DNA from 2 places in the Paracoccus jeotgali genome. Region 2 is predicted to be linked to the other one. Evidence: riboswitches for the same ligand, from Rfam matches in the RefSeq annotation. Region 2 holds a riboswitch; the other holds the start of a gene.
What was found. A riboswitch is a leader RNA that binds a small molecule or an ion and turns the genes downstream of it on or off. The one in region 2 is predicted to bind thiamine pyrophosphate.
Positions count from the first base shown of each region.

Region 1: another riboswitch for thiamine pyrophosphate. It lies ahead of CYR75_RS09610 (thiamine ABC transporter substrate-binding protein); the one in region 2 lies ahead of CYR75_RS15235 (YkoF family thiamine/hydroxymethylpyrimidine-binding protein).

Region 1 covers NZ_CP025583.1:1,963,572-1,971,275, forward strand. Annotated here, with positions in the region: gene CYR75_RS09585 (murein hydrolase activator EnvC family protein) at 1-1,088, opposite strand, end outside; gene gpmI (2,3-bisphosphoglycerate-independent phosphoglycerate mutase) at 1,085-2,611, opposite strand; gene argC (N-acetyl-gamma-glutamyl-phosphate reductase) at 2,608-3,525, opposite strand; gene fzlA (FtsZ-binding protein FzlA) at 3,667-4,386, shown strand; gene aroC (chorismate synthase) at 4,398-5,504, opposite strand; TPP riboswitch at 5,616-5,713, shown strand; gene CYR75_RS09610 (thiamine ABC transporter substrate-binding protein) at 5,743-6,720, shown strand; gene CYR75_RS09615 (ABC transporter permease family protein) at 6,696-7,704, shown strand, end outside.
Region 2 covers NZ_CP025584.1:45,662-53,365, forward strand. Annotated here, with positions in the region: gene CYR75_RS15220 (ABC transporter substrate-binding protein) at 1-669, opposite strand, end outside; gene CYR75_RS15225 (ABC transporter ATP-binding protein) at 666-1,409, opposite strand; gene CYR75_RS15230 (ABC transporter permease) at 1,402-2,127, opposite strand; gene CYR75_RS15235 (YkoF family thiamine/hydroxymethylpyrimidine-binding protein) at 2,170-2,781, opposite strand; TPP riboswitch at 2,772-2,877, opposite strand; gene CYR75_RS15240 (GIY-YIG nuclease family protein) at 2,959-3,360, opposite strand; gene CYR75_RS15245 (hypothetical protein) at 3,391-3,603, opposite strand; gene CYR75_RS15250 (hypothetical protein) at 3,713-4,402, shown strand; gene CYR75_RS15255 (hypothetical protein) at 4,464-4,985, shown strand; gene CYR75_RS15260 (hypothetical protein) at 5,008-5,598, shown strand; gene CYR75_RS15265 (hypothetical protein) at 5,628-6,134, shown strand; gene CYR75_RS15270 (hypothetical protein) at 6,154-6,537, shown strand; gene CYR75_RS15275 (hypothetical protein) at 6,943-7,329, opposite strand; gene CYR75_RS15280 (hypothetical protein) at 7,394-7,704, opposite strand, start outside.

The DNA.
Region 1 (7,704 bases), on a different replicon from region 2:
AGATACAGCGTTTCGGTGCGGTCGGCATGGCGCCCGGTGGCCGCGTTGACGACGAAACCGATGCCGAATTCCTGCGCCGGGGGTTCGGTTCCGCCCATCAGGCCCACGGGTTCGCCCGCCGCCAGCACGTCGCCCACCTCGCCAAAGACCTGCGCCAGACCGGCCAGCACCAGCAGGTAATCCCGCGCCGGTTCCAGGATCATCACATTGCCGTAATCGAGCAGCGGCCCGCGATAGCGGATGGTCGCGGCCCATGGCGTGGTGACCAGCGAGGCGGGGGCGGTGGCGATCACCAGCCCCGGCCGCTCGATCCCCGCCGCGTCGGGTTCCAGATAGCCGCGCAGCACCTGTCCCATCACCGGCAGCGGCAGCGACCCCTGCGCGCCTTCGAAATCCGCCAGCGGCGGGCCGACATCGGATTCCATCCCGGCGATGCCCTCGGCAAAGGCATCCAGCGTCGCTGCGGATTTCTGCAGCGCCTGCAATTCCTCGGGGTTTTCGGCAAAGCGCTTGGGCATGGTCGAGCGGTCGGTGACGGCACTGGCCAGCAGCCGGCGGGCTTCCTGCACGCGGCCAAGCCCCTCGGCCAGGGTATTGGCGGCCTCTTGCTGCTGGGCGCGCAGGGAGGCGATCTCGTCCAGCCCCTGCTTCAGCGCGTCCGCCTCGGCGCGCAGGCCGGGGGCGATGCTGGACAGGATCATGCCGGAATGGGCGGTGGCGCGGGGCCCGGCCGGATGCAGCAGCATCAGCGTTTCGGGCGATTGCTGCATGGTCATCATCACGCCGATGATGCCGGCCAGCTCGGCCCGCCTGCCCTCCCACGTCGCGCGCAGTTCCTGCTCGCGGATGCCGGCATGGCGCAGCCCGGCCCGCAGCGAGGCAAGCCCCGTCTCATAGGCGTGGATCATGTCGGTCAGCGCGGTGACCTGATCCTCTTGCGAGAGCGCCGCTTCCAGCCGGTCGGTCGCCGCCCGCAGATCGAGTGCAGCCTGCGCCGCATCCTCGCCCGCCACCTGCGCCGACAGCGTCGCGGGCAGGCCGGCAAGTGCCAGAACGCCGGACAGGATCAGGGAACGCGCCAGCCTCATGCGCGCTCGATCAGGCTGCGGCCGGTCATCTCGGGCGGCAGGTCGAGGCCCATCAGTTCCAGCACCGTCGGCGCCACATCGGCCAGCCGCCCGCCATCGCGCAGCCCCTTGATCGCGCCGCCGCCGGTCACGATCACCGGCACCGGATTGGTGGTGTGGGCGGTGTGCGGGCCGCCGGTCTGGGGGTCGATCATGGTCTCGCAATTGCCGTGATCGGCGACGATCACCGCCGCGCCGCCGGCCTCGTCCAGCGCCTGCAATGCGCGGCCCAGATTGCGGTCCACTGCCTCGCAGGCGCGGATCGCGGCGGGCAGGCTGCCGGTATGGCCGACCATGTCGGGATTGGCGAAGTTCACCACGATCAGGTCATAGCCCTCGCGGATCGCCTTGACGAACCAGTCGCCGACCTCGTCGGCGGCCATTTCGGGCTGCAGATCATAGGTCGCGACCTTGGGGCTGGCCGGCATGTGGCGATCCTCGCCCGGTTCCGGCGCCTCTTTCCCGCCATTGAGGAAAAAGGTCACATGCGGATATTTCTCGGTCTCGGCCAGCCGGAACTGGCGCAGCCCCTTGCGACCGACCCATTCGCCCAGCGTGTTGACGATCTGGCGCTTGGGATAGGCGGCGGCCATGTATTCATTGTGCCGCTGCGAATAATCGACCATCCCCAGCAGCGCCGCCCATTTCGGCCGCGGCCCGGCGTCGAAATCCGAAAAGCCGGGCTGGCCGATGGCGGCCAGGATCTCGCGTGCGCGGTCGGCGCGAAAGTTCAGGCAAAAGAACCCGTCGCCGTCCTGCGCGCCGCCAAAGCCGCCCAGAACGGTCGGCTGGATGAACTCGTCGGTTTCGCCGCGCTGATAGGCGGCCTCGACCGCGTGGGGCGCGTCGGGGGCAGACAGGCCCTTGCCGCCGATCATCGCCTGATAGGCGCGCGCCACCCGGTCCCAGCGATTGTCGCGGTCCATGGCGAAATAGCGCCCGATCACGGTGCCGATCCGCGCGCCTTCGGGCAGGCTGCCCTGCAATTCGGTGATGAAGCCCATGGCCGATTTCGGCGGCACGTCGCGGCCGTCGGTGATGGCGTGGATCACCACCGGCACGCCCTTGTCGGCTACGGCGCGGGCGGTGGCGACGACGTGGTGGATATGGCCGTGAACGCCACCATCCGAGACCACGCCCATCAGATGCGCGGTCCCGCCGCTGCGCTGCAGCTTGGCGACGAACTCGCCCAGCCCGGTGTTCTGGTAGAAGCTGCCGTCTTCAATCGCGAGGTCGATCTGCCCCAGATCCATCGCCACCACCCGGCCCGCGCCGATATTGGTGTGGCCGACCTCGGAATTGCCCATCTGCCCGCGCGGCAGCCCGACATCGGGACCATAGGTGATCAGGGTCGAGCGCGGACATTCCGCGTTCAGCCGGTCCCAGGTCGGGGTCCGGGCGCAATCGGGCGCGCTCTGCTCGGGCCGATCCGAGATGCCCCAGCCGTCGAGGATGCACAGCACGACGGGCTTCTTGCCGCTCACAGCCCGGCCCCCTCGTCGATTCCCAGCATGATGTTGAGGTTCTGCACCGCCGCGCCCGAGGCGCCCTTGCCCAGATTGTCCAGCACCGCGACGACCACCGCGCAGTCCGAGGTGTCGTCGCCATGCACCGAGATTTCCAGCATGTTGGTGCCGTTCAGCGCGGTCGGGTCGATGCGGGCACCGACCTCTTCGGCCTCGCGGATGCGGACGAACTCGGCGCCGGTGTAATGCCGCGACAGCGCCGCATGCAGCGAGGACAGCGACAGCGCGCTGTCCAGATGCAGCGGCAGCGACACCGCCATGCCTTGCGCGAAGTTCCCGACCGAGGGCGCAAAGATCGGTTGCACCGACAGGCCCGACAGGGCCATGATCTCGGGGATGTGCTTGTGGTGCTGGGCCATCGCATACAGGAAATGCGGCGGCGCGGTGCCGGCCTGGTATTCCGCGATCAGCGCATTGCCGCCGCCGGTATAGCCGGACACGGCGTTGATCGCCAGCGGCCGGTCATGGGCCAGCAGCCCCGCCGCCACCAGCGGCCGGATCATCGCGATGGCGCCGGTCGAATAGCAGCCCGGATTGGCCACACGCCGGGCCGAAGCGATGCGCGCCCGCGCGTCGCGGTCCAGTTCGGCAAAGCCGTAAACCCAGTCCGAATCCACCCGATGCGCGGTCGAGGCGTCGATCAGCCGCACCGGCAGATCGGCCGACAGCGCGACCGCCTCTCGGGCGGCATCGTCGGGCAGGCACAGGATCGCGATATCGGCCTGCGCAAAGCAGTCGCGGCGGGCGTCGGCATCCTTTCGCAGGTCATGGGGGATCCGGACCAGCTCGATATCGTCGCGCCCGGCCAGCCGGTCGCGGATCTGAAGCCCGGTGGTCCCGGCCTCGCCGTCGATAAAGACCTTGTGCGTCATCGCACCCCCCTTTCGTCTGCGCCCCTGACATAACGATCCGCCGCCCCGGGGGCAATGCGCGCGACCGCTGCCGGCGGGATACGCGGGCAGATTGTCGCGGACAGTTGAAACGCCCCCGCAGGATCGCGTATCACCGCTGGCATGACCGATCTTTACGCCCATTCCGCCGTTGCGCCGCGCAGCCTGACCGGGCAGCCTTCGCGCCTGTATCACACGCCCCTGTCGCCCTTTTCGCGCAAGGTCCGGCTGGTGCTGGCCGAAAAGCGGATCGAGGTCGAACTGGCCGAGGAACGCTATTGGGAGCAGGGGCCAGAGCTGTTCCGCCGCAACCCCGCCGGCAAGATCCCGGTGCTGCGCCATGACGGGATGCTGTTGGCCGAAAGCCAGGCGATCTGCGAATATCTGGACGAGACCGTGCCCACCCCGCCGCTGATGCCCGCCGATGCCGCTGGCCGCTACGAGGTGCGCCGGCTTTGCGCGTGGTTCGACGACAAGTTCAACGCCGAGGCGACGCGCCCGGTCCTGAACGAGCGGGTGTGGAAAAAGGTGCAAAAGACCGGCTACCCGGATTCGCGCATGGTCAAGGCGGGGCTGGCGGCGATCAAGGCGCATATCGACTATATGCACCGCCTGCTCGAGGAACGGCGCTGGCTGGCGGGGCGCACGCTGACCATCGCCGATTTCGCGGCGGCGGCGCATTTTTCCTGCCTCGATTACATCTCGGACATCGACTGGGACCGCTCGGATCTGGTGCGGCAATGGTATGCGACGATCAAGTCGCGCCCGGCCTTCCGCAGCGTGCTGGCGGATCAGGTGCCGGGCCTGCACCCGGCCCCGCATTACGCGCAACTCGATTTCTGACGGCGCCGGGCCTATCCCCCGATCCGCCCCCGCACCCCGCCGGTCTGCGCGCGGTCCAGCAGCAGGTGATCCAGCACCACGCAGGCGGCCATGGCCTCGGCCACCGGCACCGCGCGGATGCCGACGCAGGGATCGTGGCGGCCCTTGGTGATCAGCTCGATCTCTTGCCCCGCCGCGTCGATGGTGCGCCGTGGGGTCAGGATCGACGAGGTCGGCTTGACCGCGAACCGCACGGTGATGTCCTGCCCGGTCGAGATGCCGCCCAGAATCCCGCCGGCATGGTTCGATAGATATTCCGGCTGACCGTCCGGCCCCATGCGGATTTCATCGGCGTTCTCGACCCCGGTCAGGGCGGCCGCCGCCATCCCCTCACCGATTTCGACGCCCTTGACGGCGTTGATCGACATCATCGCGGCCGCCAGATCGGTGTCGAGCTTGCCATAGACCGGCGCGCCCAGACCGGGCGGGCAGCCGCGGATCAGCACCTCGACCGCCGCGCCGACGCTGTTCTGCGCCTTGCGGATGGCGGACAGATACGCCTCCCACTCTGCCACGGCGCTGGGGTCGGGCAGAAAGAACGGGTTGTCGCGGATCGCGTCGGCATCGAAGGCATCGCGGTTCAGATGCAGCGCGCCCATCTGGACCATATAGCCCAGCACCGTCAGCCCCGGCACCAGGTCGCGCAGCACCGCCTGCGCCACCGCACCGGCCGCGACCCGCGCGGCGGTTTCCCGCGCGCTCGACCGCCCGCCGCCGCGATAATCGCGCAGCCCGTATTTCTGGTGATAGGCGATGTCGGCGTGGCCGGGGCGGAAGGCGCGGGCGATGTCGCCATAATCGCGCGAGCGTTGGTCGGTGTTCTCGATGATCAGCATGATCGGCGTGCCCGTGGTCTGCCCCTCGAACACACCCGAAAGAATCCGCACCCGGTCGGCCTCTTGCCGTTGCGTCGTATGCTTGGAACTGCCGGGGCGGCGGCGGTCCATGAAGGGCTGGATCCAGCCCTCGTCCAGCGCAACGCCCGGCGGGCAGCCATCGACCACCGCGCCCAAAGCCGGGCCGTGGCTCTCGCCCCAGGTGGTGACGCGGAACACATGGCCAAAGCTGTTCAGGCTCATCTCGATCTCCCCTTTGCGGGCGTGGTTAGCGGGCATCCGCCGGACCGGCAAGCGGCAAGCCGGTCGCGGTGCAGAAACGCCCTTGCACCCGCGCCCGCCATGACCGATGCTGTCCCCGCCTCGGGGAGCCATCTGGCTGAGACGCATCATGCGGACCCGTCGAACCTGATCCGGTCAATACCGGCGGAGGGAAGGTATCGCTGACCTTCTTTTCGGTAACAGAATGAAGGAGGAAGCGATGCGCACCACCGTCCTGGCCCTGCTGGCCACGACCGCCCCGGCCCTTGCCGCCGGCCCCGAATTCACCGTCTACGCGCCCGACTATTTCGCCTCGGAATGGGGCCCCGGCCCCAAGATCGAGGCCGGGTTCGAGGCGATCTGCGGCTGCGATTTGCGCTTTGTCACCGGCGACGTCCTGCCGCGCATCCTGCTGGAAGGCGACCGGACCGAGGCCGATGTCGTCATCGGTCTGAACAGCGACACCACCATGCGCGCCCGCGCCTCGGGGCTGTTCGCGCCGCATGGGCAGGACGTGTCCGGGCTGACCATGCCGGTCGAATGGACCGACGACACCTTCCTGCCCTTCAACTGGTCGGAATTCGCCTTTGTCTATGACGACACCCGGCTGGAAAACCCGCCCAACAGCTTTCAGGAACTGCTGGACGCGCCCGACGACCTCAAGCTGGTGATCCAGGACCCGCGCAGTGCGATCTCCGGTCTGGGGCTGCTGCTCTGGGTCAAGTCGGTCTTTGGCGAGGACAGCAAGCAGGCGTGGGAAAAGCTGCGGCCCAAGGTACTGACGGTCACGCCCGGCTGGTCCGAGGCCTACGGTCTGTTCACCGATGGCGAGGCGGACATGGTCCTCAGCTATACCTCGTCGCCCGCCTATCACATCGCGGCCGAGGATGACGCGACCAAACATGCCGCGATCTTCCCCGAGGGCCATTACCTGATGGTCGAGATGGCCGCGCAGTTGAAGGACAGCGATCAGCCGGAACTGGCGCAGGCGTTCATGGACTATATCCTGTCGCATGATTTCCAGTCGATGATCGCCGAGGCGAACTGGTCCTATCCGGCCAAGCTGCCGGCCGAGGAACTGCCAGAGGCCTTCGCCGTCCTGCCGCGCCCGGACAAGACCATCTTCCTGCCCGAAGATCAGGCCGAGGTCCTGCGCAAACCGGCGCTTGAAGAATGGCTGCAGGTCTTCGCCCGCTAGGGATCGGCCGCCGATGGTCGCCCGGCGCATTCGTCGCCGCCGGGCTGCTGGCGCTGATCCTCGGCACACTGGGCACGGTCGCGATCCATGCCGGCGGGCTGACCGCGCTTGGCAGTTGGGACTGGCGCGCGGTGTGGTTCACGCTGTGGCAGGCGGCGCTGTCGGCCACGCTGTCGGCGGCGCTGGCGATCCCGGTCGCGCGCGCGCTGGCGCGGCGGCGGTTCGTCGGGCGCCGGCTGCTGATCACGCTGCTGGGCGCGCCCTTCATCCTGCCGGTGATTGTGGCGGTGACGGGTCTGATCTCGGTCTTCGGGCGCAGCGGGCTGGTCAATGGGCTGCTGGTGCCCTTGGGCTTCGGGCCGGTATCGGTCTATGGCTGGCACGGCGTCATTCTGGCGCATGTCTTCTTCAACCTGCCGCTTTGCGTGCGGATGATCCTGCATGGCTGGCAGGCGATCCCGGCCGAGCGGTTCCGCCTCGCGCAATCGCTCGACTTCGCGCCCGCCGACATTGCGCGCCATCTGGAACGCCCGATGCTGCGCGAGGTTCTGCCGGGCGCCTGGCTGGCGGTGTTCCTGGTCTGCCTGACCAGCTTTGCGGTGGCGCTGGCCCTGGGCGGCGGGCCGCGGGCGACGACGGTGGAACTGGCGATCTATCAGGCGTTCCGGTTCGATTTCGACATGGGCCGGGCGGCGACGCTGGGGCTGGTGCAGGTGGGCTTGTGCGTGCTGGCGCTGCTGCTGGCGGCGGGGGTGGCGGCGCCTGCGGGCTTTGGCGCGGGTCTGGACCGCGCGGCCCCGGCGCTGGCGCCACCGGGCTGGCGGCGCGGCGCCGATCTGGCGGTGATCGCGCTGGCTGCGGCCTTCCTGCTGGTGCCGATTCTGTCGGTGACGCTGGCCGGCGCGCCGCGCATAGCCGAGCTGCCGCCCTCGGTGTGGGAGGCTGCGGGCCGGTCGATCGTGATGGCGCTGATCTCGGCCGTGC
Region 2 (7,704 bases):
CAGCAGGTCGGGCTGCTTCTCCAAATTTTCGGCGCGGGTGCCGATGTAACCGGTCTGCTGGTCGGGAATGCCGTAATCGGCGTATCGGAAGAACGACTGGTTCCGGCCGAGCATTTCGCTGTTGACGCCTTCCCAGGTCGCGACTTCGAGGGTAAAGTCGACGGCGCCGGTGGCAAGCGCCTCATAGGCGCCGGTGCCGAGTGTGACCGTGTCCCAGACGGGCTCGCCGCCATCATTGCGGATCATCGTGGCGATGAGCGCATCTTCCCAGGCGCTGCCAAAGCCGGCATAGGTCTTGCCTGACAGGTCGGCCGGCCGCGTGATACCCGCATTGTCCGAATTATAGACCAACCTGCCCGCCTCGTGCTGCATCGTCGCCCACAGAACGACCAGATCCGCACCGCCGGCCTTCGCGGACATGAAACCGAGAGAGGTCATATAGGCAAAATCCGCCTGCCCGGCCGCCAGAAGCGCGGCGGAATTGGTGTCGGAATAGGGCAGCAGCTCTACCGCAAGGTCTTCCTCGGCGTAAAAGCCCTGCTCTTGCGCCACCACGAGGCCGATATGATTGGTGTTCAGCATCCAGTCGAGGGCGACTGTCACGGGCGTCTCAGCCTGCGCACGAACTGGCAGGGTGAGGCTGGCGGCGAGAAGCAGGCAGCGGATCATGAGAGTGTCTCCTGTAAGAGCAGTTGTTTCAAGGTGTCGCGCAGACCGGCCAAGGCGGTCTCGGTCCGCGCCGGGCGTCGGATGGGGACGGCAATGTCGGCAATGACCCGACCGGGTCGCATCCCCATTACCAGGATCCGATCCGCCAGGCTTGTCGCCTCGTGCAGATCATGGGTCACCAGCAGCACGCCCCGCGGATGCTCTGCTAGCCGCGCCACCAGCCAGTCCTGCATCCGCAGGCGGGTCACCGCGTCGAGCGCCGAGAACGGCTCGTCAACCAGCAGAAACCGTCCCGGCTGGACCATCGTGCGCAGAAAGGCTGCCCGTTGCCGCATGCCGCCGGAAAGCTCTGCCGGAAACTGTTTTTCCGTCCCTGACAGCCCGAAGGCGGCGAACAGAGGCGCGACCCGCTCGTGCGCCGTTCGCGCAGAGAGGCCAGCCACGCGCAGTCCCAAAGCTGCATTCTCCGCGATCGTCAGCCATGGAAAGAGCGCGTCGTTTTGCGGCTGATAGATAATGGCCGGATGTGGCGGAGAGATTGGCTCGCCATCCAGCATGGCGGCGCCCTGCGCGTCCAGCCCTTGCGGCAGGATCCCGGCCAACCATTTCAGGACCGAACTCTTGCCGCAGCCGGACGGGCCGATCAGAGCCGTGATCCCCTGCCCCGGCAAATGAAGCGCCAGTTCCGTGACGATGTCGCGGCTGGGACTGCGGATGGCCAGGCCGCGGATCTCAAGCATGATCCATCTGCGCCCCCCGGACGGTCAGCCGGTCGATCACCCAGATCACACCCAGCAGCATCAGCGTCAGTGCCGCCGAGACAAGAACCGCCGCGAGCACGAGGTCGGCGCGGAAATTGTTTTTCGCAGCGAGAATATAGATCCCGAGGCCCCGACGCGCGCCGGCGTACTCGGCGAAGATCGTTGCCACAATCGCATAGGTCGCCGAGATCCGCAGCCCGGCCAGAAAGGCCGACCTTGCCGATGGCAGCGTGGCCCTAAAAAATATGCCCCACCGCTTCGCCCCCATGGCCGCCAGAAGGTCGCGAAACTCGGACGGTGTCTGGCGATAACCTGACAGCAGGCTGAGCAGCATGGGAAAGAAGGTCACCAGGATCACCAGCAGGATCTTGGGCAGATGCCCGAACCCGAACCACAGGATCATCAGGGGCGCCAATGCGACCAGCGGCACCGTCTGGCTGACCACGAACAGGGGCATGAGGCCGCGCTCTGCGAACGGCGCGACATGCAGCGCGACAGAGGTCGCAAAGGCGAAGCCGACAGATAAGGCGAAGCCGATCACGGCGACGCTGATGGTGGAGCGGGCATGACCTGTGATCTCGTTGCGGTTCAGCAGCAGCGCGCGAAGCACGCTCGATGGCGCGGGCAGGATCAGGGCCGAGACGCCGGAGAAGCGGCTATAGACCTCCCAGACAGCCAGCAGGCAGAGGGCAACCATCAGTGAGGGCAGGACACGCGCCAGCATCGGATGAAACCCCGGTCAGCGCAGGGTCGGGCTGTTGGCCGAGGCTGTCAGATCGATGGTCACATGCCCTTCCGCCGGTCCGAACCGCAGGAAAGCCTGCCTCACCGCTTCAAAAACCGCCCCCGCATCGCCGCGGAGGCGTGTGCAGAAATTCTTGGACCGTAAGAAGGTCCCACTCGCTTTCAGGAAGTCGATGCAGCCGTAGATTTCGTCCATGTGCCGATCCCGCCCCAGCACATAGAGCGAGAACTGCACATCGATCTCGACCCCCAGAACCGGCGCCGCCTGCACCGCCTCTGTGGCGAGCGTCTGGCGCTCGGCGAGCGTCTGATCCTGCGCCTGCGAAAGGGTTTCGCAACGGCAGGACGGGTCATCGGGTTCACCGGGACAGCCGCGAGAGAGGGTGACGTGCATGGTCACATGGGGCGGCTGCTGCGCGGCCCGGGCAAAAAGATCGCGCAGCGCATCGAAGAGCGGCGCGGACGCGCCAACGAACAGGGTAGACATGTCGTCCGTCTCGATACGCAAGCGGTCGCGATAAGGATCGAGCGCTTTCAGGCCCGAAAGGATGACCTGCTCGAAATCCGAGGTCATTGGGTAAAGCGACACCTGGGCGCCAATAAACATGTCTCTCTCGCTCCGCCGGCATTACCCGGATCAGCTAAAGGGTTCACGCGTGCCGCGTATCTCAGCCCCGCTGATGGAGCACCCCTGATGTGTCTGGCGGTCAGTCTAGGCCACCCTGTTTCTTCGCCGGCGAAGCTAGGACGGCGTGCCGAGCCTGTCAAGTGGCCGACTTTTGCGCTACTCCAGCTCCGCAACGCGTTGCTGCAGCTCATCCAGAAGCGCCATGATATCGGTCTCAATGGCAGCGTCGTACAACTCCGAGGCGCAATTGACCTGACCGGCAAAGACGCCACGATCCAGCACCGCCTGCGGATGGCGTTCGCGCAGGGTCCGGTGAGTTTCCTTCTCCAGTTGGATCGCATCGCGCCCTGTCGGGATTGCGATGCTGCGGATCAGCATCGCGTATTGGTCCTGTTCGGTGGTCAGTTGGTGACGCAGGCGCGAGTCCGGGTCTCGCGAGAAGCCGACCTTGATGGCCTCGCGGCCGTCCTTCAGCACAAAGAGCATCGCGTAGATGTAGCTTTGGTCCCTCGTCCAGCCCTCACTGCAGCCGCCGCAGGTGAAACGGCCGGTTGCCATGTTACCGACGCTGATCCGTTGAAGGTGGCCTCAGTCGTGACGATAGAGGCGGTAGCCTCGGTCGCCCTCCGGATCCTCGCCCAGAAGATCCCAGTCCCGCGCCCGGGCCTCGGCCTTCAGCGCGGCATAGCGATAGGCCTTGGCCGGCGCGTCGGTGACGCCTCGGTCGGCAGGGATGCGGGCAGCGTTGGTCAGCTGCTCGTCGATGAAGGCGTCGCGGGCGCTTTGCAGGCTGTCATCCATACTGTCATTGAGTCAGGCGCGTCGCTTGCCGGGAAAGGTTTCGGCCAAGGTAAGTTGCTCCCGAAGCGTCTTGAGGTGAGAGTTCAGGACACGGTTCAGGGAGAGCGCGATGAAACGAACCCGCTGCTTGATCGTCGTGCTGCTGGCAGGACTGCTGACTGTCACCCCGGCCCTCGGCGAACCCATTCCGTTTCCCGCCACTATTGGTGCTCCGTATACCGGGCGCATGACGGTTGAGGCCTTTCCGGTGGACGGCGGCGATCGCATGCACCGGGCGTGGGGTGACGCCGAGGTGCGGTTTTCCGCCGCGGGCGATGACCGGGTCCTGTTCAGCACCACGGCGGCGCTCGCTGACGGCGGGAGCCTCGATCTGAGCGTAACCGTTGTGCCGGATGGCGATGGCGTGTGGCGCAGCCTGTCGCATACCGGCCCGACCGAGATCACTGCGGCGGGCCGGGTTCTCTCCCTGACCGAAATGGAGGGTTTCCACATGGTCCTGACGGGCCAGATCGGGCCTGAAAACGGCAAGCTCACCCTTCGCCGCATTCCCACGGAGAACGCCGGGTCCGCGCCGGATGCCGAGATGCTGACGGTGTTCCTGTTCGACGTCAGCCTTCCTCCGCCCGGGCCTGTGTCCGATCCCGAAAAGGACGATGGCCGCGAGCCGCCCTCAGCGGCCGAGGGTCGCGGCGCATGCGAGCGGATCGAGTGGCGCCTCGTCAATCGCTGGACATGGGGAGGCGGCATGAGCCTGAGCCGCGAGCCGCAATGTGTGTCGCGAAAGAGCACCGGAGATTGAACATCGCCAAGCTTCTGTGCTCTCGTGGCGTCACACGGGCAAAGAGGACGGAGATCGCCTGATGAAACGCCTGCTTTTCCCGCTGCTGCTCTGCTGCGCCTCGCTGCTCCCTGGCCACGCACAGGCGGCGGGAAACCTCGACGGCATGCCCTCGGCTCAGATCGCCGAGCAGGCGGAGTCGCTGCACCCTTCTGCCCTCTATGTCCTCGCCGCCCGACTGCTGGGAGAGGGCAAGGGGCAGGAGGCGGCAAACTGGATGTATGCGGGACAGATCCGCTATCGCTTCATGCTGGCGGCACCCGGCGCGGCGGCGAACGACCGCGTCCTTTTCTCGGCGCTGACCGAACAGGTCGGCCGGCCCGTCAACGAATACATCGCCGGCGACCCTGACGAGTGGATCGCGGCGATGGAGTGGGCGCTGGCCTGGGATGAAGCCCATGCGAACGGCGTTACGTCCAAGGCCGCCCATTCCGCAGAGCTGGCCAAGGTGCGGCAGGGGCTGATCGACCTCATCGCGGAGGTCGATTCCCGCCGCGAGGAACTCCGCCGGCACCGCATCGACAACGGACTGGAAAACCGCTGAGCGACCATTGAAGGAGCTGCCCATGACGACCTTGACCCGCCTTGCCGCCGTTCTGGCCGCTACCCTCTGGCTCGCGCCGGTGCAGGCGCAGACCACGGATCATCTGGGCCTGCCCGGTCCGATCACCCTGGCGGGCGACAGCTTCGCGCTCGCCTGGTCCTCGCGCACGGCTGACAACTACATCAAGCAGGAATACCTGCCGGCCGGCGAGACCCCGGACAACTACAGCCGCATGGTCTCGGTCGAGACCGTCACCGGCGGCGTCGGGGTGATGGACGCGGTGCGGGCGCAGACCGAAACTCTCACCCGCCGCAAGGCAACCGACCCGCTGGTCAACATGGAGGTGATCCAGAACGAGGCGACAGGCGAGGCGCTGCTGGACTTCATCGTCAGCAGCAGGAACGAGGCCGGCGAATATGTCGTGGAGTGGAACGTCTATCGCTATGCGCCGCTGGCGGTAGGCGAGCGCGGTGCCGGCGTGATGCTATTTGGCATCAGCCACCGCGCCTCTGGCAACGACGCGGCCAAGACGTTCCTGCAAGAACTTCCCGTGCTGCGCCCGACCCGGATCAAGGCACTGGCAGCCGCGCCGCTGCCAGAACTCGGCGGCTGACGATGCGCGCCGCCCTTGCGGCCGTGATCTTGACGGCGTCGCCCGCGCTGGCGCTTGACGACGTGCCGCGCGGTCTCGCCTCGGTCGTGGCAGCAAGGCAGGCGCCTGCACTGCTCGCAATCGGCAGCATCGTTCCGCCCTATCCCGACGGCCTCACCAGCCTTGGCGGCGCCTGCGTGGGACCGGCGGGCAGCGCCACGGAATGCGCGGTGGGGATCGGCACGCTCGAGCCGGCAGCCGGCGGCGCGCCGGTCGGCATCTATGCGGGACGGCAGGCCAGCGACGACGAGACGGGGCGGCCGCTCTGGATCGTGACCGCTGTCATCGCGGTCCCCACCATCCCCGAGGATCGTTTCCTGAACTACAGCACCTGTCGCACCGAGCGTGCGGGCCTGCACCCCATCGCCGTGATGCGCAGTGGCAGCGGCGAGATCACGCCTGAGAGCGGCGCCTGGACCGCCGCGCTGGACCGGGACAGCGGGCGCTTCGTCGAGATCGCACCGGCTGCGGTGACATGCGAAAATTTTCTGCCATGAAAGCTCTGGAGGAAGACCGATGAGAGAACTGCCTATTGCCGTGGTCCTGCTGGCCGCCGCGACCGTCGCCGCGCCCGCGACGGCGCAGGATTACCTCGGTATCCACCTCGACACGATGCTGGAACACAACCTGCGCCAGCATCAGCAACAGCACGCCGACGATGGCCCCGACGCCAAACAGCCCGCGAGCAGGTCGAGCACCATATCGCCTGCTGCAGAGGCCCGTGCCCGCGCCGAGGGCGCCCGGATCATGGAGCAGCACCGGCGCGAGCTTGAACCCCGCTACCGCATGCGCGTCGAGCGCGACGGGAAAGCGGAGGCGGACGCTTGGCTTGCCAGAGAGTCGCGACGGCTGGGGATAGAGACGGGACGACAGATGCGGGCAAAATACTTGGGGCAATAGTCCCTCGCCGCGCCGCACAGAGTGATTGACAACAGGAGGCGCGGTGCGGGGATACCCCGTGACACAGCCGGGGCCTTGTCCTTCCGTGCAAGGAACCACAGACCTTAACTGCCGGGCCCTCATTTAGCCGCAAGTCTGAAGCCTTTCCACTGACCAGCCCTGCTGTCCCCCGGCAGCACAGGGGCGGCGAGCGCGGCCGGAATATTCTTAGCCGATGCCATCAGCGGGTAGTCGGCCCGAAGCGTCGCTCTCCACCGTGTCCTCTTCACCACCAGATCGTGCAAGATAAAGCCCGCAAGACAGCCGCTATCGCCAGCCATCCATCCTACCAGCCGCCAGCGCCGGAAAGGGCCAGTGCCGCGCTCCCAGCCGCCAGCAGCAGCGCGGCCAGCAGCAGCGCGCGCCTCATTGCGCGGGTCGCCGGGGAAACCAGTGGTGACATTCCCCTGCGATACGCACGACGGCAAGCGTCTCGCCCTCGAAATGACCCTCGGCCACTACGCAGCCATCGTTCGCGAAGGCTTCCTCGATCCGCGCGCGGTCGGCCTCGTCGGCTGTCAGCGGTGGGGCTTCGGTCATGTCATGGCGGGACAGCGGGCGGTCGCGGGTGCCGTCAGGGTCGATGCGGAAGACGCCGCGCCAAGGGCAAGGCAGGCGGACGCAGTCGATGCCGGTCGAACCGAGGCCCCAGAACTGCTCGCCTTTGGCCGGGACCGGCAGCGCCTCGGCATCGAGGGCCTGCGCGGCCGTGGCGGTGAGGATCAGCGCGGCGGCCAAAATGCTGCGGAACATGGCGGCTCCTTTGCCGAAGGGTCGGTCCTCCATGAAACGCCCGCCGAGGCGCAGACCTTGGCGACTATTCGGGGGCGCTCAGCCTGCGGGTGGCGGCGGCGCGGTCTGGCGCGTCATGGACCCGCCGCGACAACTCGCCCGACAGGCGCAGGCCGCCCGGTCCGACGGTAAACACGTCCCAGTTCGTCGCGTCGCCGATGCGGCTTTGCAGCAGCAGCAGTTCGGGCGCGTCGGCCGGGGCTAGCAGAAAGGCGTCCAGCAGTTCGAACCCGATGCCGGGGTCGAGGCTGCGACGGTCGAACGCTGTCTCGGTCCCGCCGCGCAGGAGCGAGAGGGCGACTCCGTCGGCTGTGTCGCGCTCGATGATCTGGAACC